Tunturibacter psychrotolerans: one gene and its partner. The protein of the gene in region 1 interacts with the protein of each later gene in a pairwise test. Links are inferred from orthologs where the notes say so. Each region holds a gene or a part of one and is shown in the gene's direction. Other genes may lie near its edges.

Region 1 (2,980 bases):
TTGCGACACCAAAGCAGGTGAGTGATGTCATTGCCGATGTTCTGGCTGTGCATGATGGGGTCGAGATTGGAGCGCACCTGCATGCGAGACCGGACCAGGCCGCTGCGAAGATTCGTGCGGCGTATGAAGCGGGCTGCCGGCGATTCGATGCGGCGATTGGCGGTTTGGGTGGATGTCCTTTTGCACAAGATGCGCTGGTGGGGAATGTTGCGACGGAAATATTGCTGGCTGAGTTGAAGGGTTTAGGTGCGGAGCTGGAGCCACTGAGGCCACTCGATGGGTTGCTTGCCGCCAGCGGAGAGATCTCTCGGAAGTACGGGGAGAGGGTGCAGTAAAAAAACGATTCTTAAAGCCTGGGTCTGGAGGGTTTGTGGATTATGTAACAATTTTGGTTACGGACGTGGACCAAGTCCGGATGATTACTCTGAATCGTCCGGAGCGGCGCAATGCGATGACCCCTGAGATGCAGCAGGAGTTGATTGTCGCGATGGAAGAGGCTGCTGCTAGCGACTGTAGCGTGGTTGTGTTTGCCGGCGCGGGAGAGGCGTTTTGTGCTGGGTTGGATTTGAGCTCGCTGCAGGGGATGAATGATAAGTCCGCTGCGGAATTTACCGCGGATGCTGAACGAATTGCAAAGCTGTTTCGAACGCTCTACGAACTCCCGAAGCCCACGATTGCGGCGGTCCACGGAGCCGCAGTTGCGGGCGGGACAGGGCTGGCGACTATGTGCGACTTTACGCTGGCGGTGCCGGGGGCCAAGTTTGGGTATACAGAGGTAAAGATCGGGTTCGTGCCTGCAGTTGTCTCGGCGTTTCTCGTGCTGCAAATCGGGGAAAAGGCGGCGCGCGATCTGTTGCTGACTGGGCGACTCTTTACAAGCGAAGAGGCTGAGCGCCTGGGGCTTGTGAACGAAGTTGTGCCGCCGGAGCAGCTGGCGGCGCGAACGCTGGAGTTGGTGGCGCTGTTGAAGGCGAACAGCCCTGCAGCATTGGCGGCCACAAAACGGCTGCTGAGGACGCAGAACAAGGCGTGGCTGGATACGGCGATCGCGGAAGCGCTGGCGGCCAACGCTGAAGCACGGGAGACTCATGACTTTTGCGAAGGTGTGGCCGCATTTCTTGAGAAGAGGAAACCGGTTTGGGGAAAGGGCTAACGACAATTGTGGAGGAGATATCAATCGTGGTTCACGAATTGGATAGACTGTCTTGATGATTGATGTTGTCGAGGAAAAGCGTGTAGGGGTAGCGCGGGTGCGGGTGCGGTATGCCGAGACCGACCAGATGGGCGTGGTGTATCACTCGAACTACTTGATCTGGTTTGAGGTGGGGCGGGTGGAGTTGATCCGCAGCATGGGGTTGAACTACAAGCGGATGGAAGTGGAAGAGGGGCGTGGGATCGCGGTGGTAGATGTGCATGTGCGGTACCGTGCGCCGGCCCGATATGACGATGAGTTGGTCGTCGAGACGAGGCTGTTGGCCGCACGCGGTGCGGTGATCAAGTTCGGCTATAAAGTGCTGCGGGTGGAAGATGGGACCTTGCTGTGCGAGGGTCAGACTGTCCATGTCGTGGTGGGTAAGGATATGAAGAAGCAGTCACTGCCACCGAAATATGCAGCACGTTTTGCGGCGTATCTCGATCCTCGATCATCTGATGTGCAGTAGCTGCAGCTCAGATCTGTGATGAGGTGAAGGTGAATGAGTACTGACAAGAAGGTTGCGCTGATTACTGGTGGTAATAAGGGAATTGGCCTCGAAACGGCTCGACAGCTCGGAAAGCTTGGAATCACGGTGCTGATTGGCGTTCGCGATGAGGCGAAAGGCGAAGCAGCGGTCGCAGAGTTGAAGAAGGATGGCGTCGAGGCGCGGGCAGTGAAGCTGGATGTGGATAATTCGGCGGATTATGCGGCTGTGGCGAAGTTGATCGAGAAGGATTACGGGCGGCTGGATATTCTAATCAACAATGCTGGAATCTTTCTGGATGGGCGGAAGGCAAATGAGACGTCGACGACCTCGAAGGACATTTTGCAGAAGACTTTCGATACAAACTTTTTTGCCGTGGTAGGGCTGACTCAGGCGCTGCTTCCTTTGTTGAAGAAGAGCCTGGGGGGCCGGATTGTGAATCTGTCGAGCATTCTAGGTTCGAATACGCTGCATGCTACGCCGGGATCTTTTATCTACGATGCCAAGACCTTCGCGTATGACGCTTCGAAGTCGGCACTCAATGCCTTTACTATTCATCTTGCGCATGAGTTGAAGGATACGAAGATCAAGGTGAACTCGGCCCACCCGGGGTGGGTGAAGACGGATATGGGCGGCGAGGGCGCGCAGTTGGATATCGTGACCGGTGCGAAGACCTCGGTGGAGCTGGCGACGTTGCAGGATAGCGGACCAAATGGTGAGTTCCTTCACCTTGGTAAGCCGTTGCCCTGGTAGTTTGCTGCGTTAGTTGATGAGCAGGCCGCGAGGTTTGACGTTCTCGCGGATGAAGGTGATGGTGGTTTCAAGCGGCGTTCCCGGTCCGAAGATGGCCGAGACGCCGTTTTCTTTTAATTTCGGCTGGTCTTCGTCGGGAATGGTGCCCCCCAGGACGAGGAGGATGTCTTCGGCCTTCTGGTCGCGGAGGAGGGCGGTGATTCGGGGGACGATTACGTTGTGGGCTCCGGAGAGGATAGAGAGGCCGATGCAGTCGACGTCCTCCTGGATGGCGGCGGAGACGATCATCTCGGGGGTTTGGCGGAGGCCGGTGTAGATGACCTCCATTCCTGCGTCGCGGAGGGCGCGGGCGATGATTTTGGCGCCACGGTCGTGGCCGTCCAGGCCGGGTTTAGCGACCAGGACACGGATTGGGGTGGCAATTGGCATTGAGTGGTGAGTATAGCTGGCGGTTGGGTGGTTAAGGTACCCCCCTCCCCCCTGGGGTATCTTGCAGGGAAGTACTTTAGGTTCTGTTAGTTGCAGCGGGTTCCTGTCTGTAAAGTATT
Region 2 (3,014 bases), 3.9 Mb from region 1 along the record:
TCGAACTGACAATAAGACTTCCGACGAAGTCCTCCGCACCGCTGTACAGCACAATCTCGACTCGATCGCACAACGCCTCACTTACTTCATCAGCGACGTAAACCACACGCTGGGCGAAGCGCGCGAGGCATTACACACACGCCTCAACGAGCTCTCCGGCCAGGCCAACGACCAACAGGAAAAGCTCCGCTTCACCGTGGAAGACCGCCTTTCAAAACTCAACGATGCCAATACCGCGAAGCTCGAGGAGATGCGCGTCACAGTCGACGAAAAACTGCACGCCACGCTCCAGACGCGGCTCACCGAATCCTTCGGTCAGGTCACCACGCACCTCGGCGAAGTCCAGAAGGGCCTCGGCGAAATGAAGGAGCTCGCCACCGGCGTGGGAGATCTCAAAAGAGTTCTCTCCAACGTCAAGTCGCGCGGCGTCGTAGGCGAGTTCCAGCTCGGCCAACAGCTCGAGCAGATGTTCTCTCCCGAGCAATACATCAAAAACGCCCGCATCAAGCCGGGAACACTTGAGTCCGTCGAATACGCCCTTAAATTCCCCTCCGGCGAAGGTGCCGACAGCCACACCCTCCTCGCCATCGACGCAAAGTTTCCCAAGGAAGACTGGGAGCGCCTGGAACACGCCTACGAAACCGGCGAAGGCATTGACGTAGCCGGAAAGGCCTTCGAACGCTCCATCCGCGCCGAAGGAAAACGCATCTGCGACAAATATATTGACCCTCCCACCACCATGCCGCACGCCATCATGTTTCTTCCAACGGAGAGCCTCTACGCCGAAGTCGTCCGTCGCCCCGGCCTCCAATCCGAAATCCAATCCAGCTGCCGCGTGACGATCGCCGGACCATCCACCTTCATGGCCATCCTTACCAGCTTCCAAATGGGCTTTCACACCCTCGCCATTCAGAAAAAAGGTGATGAGGTCTGGCGCGTTCTTTCGAGCGCCAAAAAAGAGTTCGAGACCTACGGCGGCCTCATGCAAAAGGTCGAAGACCAGGTCGGCACCGTCCAGAACACGATTCAAAAGTTAGGCGTCCGCACCCGGGCTATCAACAAAGCCCTCAAAAACGTCTCCTCCCTCGACACCGGCGCCCCTATTTCCAACCTCATCGGCTTCGACGACATCTCAGGGATCTCCCCGCTGCTCGCCGCTTCGGCCGAGGAAGACTGAAAAAGTCCCGCCGCCCCCTTCTGCAGCCACAGCCGCTTTGCTTTACACTCACTGAGGCGCTCAGTATGCTTGAGATTGGCCGTGTCGACCTCAATAGCGACAAATATCCAGGCTTCAGATTCCAGATGTAAACAGGAGAACGAAATGGCAGCAGTAGACGAGAAGGTAAAGCAGATTATTGTCGAACAGCTTCAGGTGGATGAAGCGGAAGTCACCCCGGGCGCAAGCTTTCAGGAAGATCTCGGCGCAGACTCCCTCGACGTCGTCGAACTCGTCATGCAGTTCGAAGAAGCCTTCGACATTCAGATCCCCGACGAAGATGCCGAGAAGATCAAGACCGTCAAAGATGCTGTCGACTACATCGAAAAGAACCAGAAGGCCAAGTAAACAATGGAGCATCGTCGCGTAGTCGTCACCGGCCTTGGCCTGATCTGCGGGGTCGGCAAAACCGCCCCTGAGGTCTGGGAAGGTCTCATGGCCGGCCGCAGCGGTATGGCCGAGATCAAAGCCTTTGATCTGACCGGCCATCCAGTCCGCTTCGCCGCAGAGGTCAAGGACTTCGATCCTCTCCTCTTCGTCGAAAAGAAAGAGTCCCGAAAGATGGGCCGCTTCATCCACTTCGCTCTGGCCGCTGCCGCCGAAGCGATGGCCCACTCCGGTCTCAAAATCACCGAAGAGAACCACGATCAGGTCGGCGTCCACATCGGCTCAGGCATCGGAGGATTCGATGTCATCGAGCGCGAACATTCCAACCTGCTCTCTGGCGGCCCGCGCAAGGTCTCGCCCTTCTTCATCCCCGGCTCCATCATCAACCTCGCCGCAGGCCACGTCTCCATCAAGTACGGCGCGCGCGGGCCGAATGAAGCAACGGCCACCGCCTGCACCACCTCGGCGCACTCCATCGGCGACGCCTTCCGCATCATTCAGCGCGGCGATGCTGACGCCATGATCGCTGGCGGGACCGAAGCCTCCATCACCCCCCTCGGTGTGGCAGGATTCGCCGCCATGCGCGCTCTCTCCACCCGTAACGACGACCCCGAACATGCCAGCCGCCCCTTCGACAAGGATCGCGACGGCTTCGTGGTTGGCGAAGGCGCTGGCATCCTCATCCTCGAAGAGCTCGAGTCTGCCAAGGCTCGCGGCGCGAAGATCCTCGCCGAGGTCCTCGGCTACGGCCTCTCCGCCGACGCCTTCCACATGACCGGCATGGCTCCCGAAGGCGAAGGCTGCTACCGCTCCATGCAGCACGCGCTCAAAGTCGCCGGCATCTCACCCGACCAGATCGACTACGTCAATGCACACGCTACCTCGACCCCTCTCGGTGACGCCCTCGAATCGAAGGCCATCGAGAACGTCTTCGGCCAGCGCGCCATTGACGGCAAGCTCCTGGTCAGCTCCACCAAATCCATGACCGGCCACCTCCTCGGCGGAGCCGGCGGACTTGAAGCCGGCATCACCATCCTCGCCATGCAGCACCAGATCGCGCCACCGACGATGAACATCGTCGAACTCGATCCCCAGTGCCGCCTCAACTACGTCCCCAACAAGCCGCTGCCCGCAAAGATCGACTACGCACTCTCGAACTCCTTTGGCTTCGGCGGCACCAACGGCTCCCTCGTCTTCAAACGCTGGACCGAATAACCCGCATCAACCGCACTCACTGAGGCCCGGCAAAAGCCGGGCCTCTTCGTTTCTCTCTCGCCCCCTCAAACAATCGTCATCCTGAGCGAAGCCGAAGGGAAGGATCCCTGTATTCGCAGTTGCCTTTGCTTTTACCCAAAACCCCGTCATCTCCACCGAGTCACTTCACAGTCTCCCCGTGAAGCGCGTAGTGGAG

What was found. The genes of interacting proteins can lie anywhere in the genome.
Region 2: the proteins of RBB77_RS18645 (region 1) and RBB77_RS02060 interact in binary tests that used the Escherichia coli proteins (3 or more experiments, as listed by UniProt). The link is inferred for Tunturibacter psychrotolerans from one-to-one orthologs.

Annotation. Positions count from the first base shown.
Region 1 is NZ_CP132942.1:4,419,204-4,422,183, reverse strand. Bases 27-2,934 are described here. They hold RBB77_RS18645 (acyl-CoA thioesterase), read left to right. Parts: upstream 27-1,208; coding sequence 1,209-1,661; downstream 1,662-2,934. Other genes in these bases: RBB77_RS18635 (cobalamin B12-binding domain-containing protein), read right to left, coding at 2,442-2,861; RBB77_RS18640 (SDR family oxidoreductase), read left to right, coding at 1,695-2,432; RBB77_RS18650 (enoyl-CoA hydratase/isomerase family protein), read left to right, coding at 371-1,153; RBB77_RS18655 (hydroxymethylglutaryl-CoA lyase), read left to right, coding at 27-335. In the rest of the region: more of RBB77_RS18655, read left to right, coding at 1-26.
Region 2 is NZ_CP132942.1:541,118-544,131, forward strand. Bases 1-2,942 are described here. They hold RBB77_RS02060 (acyl carrier protein), read left to right. Parts: upstream 1-1,321; coding sequence 1,322-1,564; downstream 1,565-2,942. Other genes in these bases: rmuC (DNA recombination protein RmuC), read left to right, coding at 1-1,177; fabF (beta-ketoacyl-ACP synthase II), read left to right, coding at 1,568-2,818. UniProt on the Escherichia coli protein: Carrier of the growing fatty acid chain in fatty acid biosynthesis.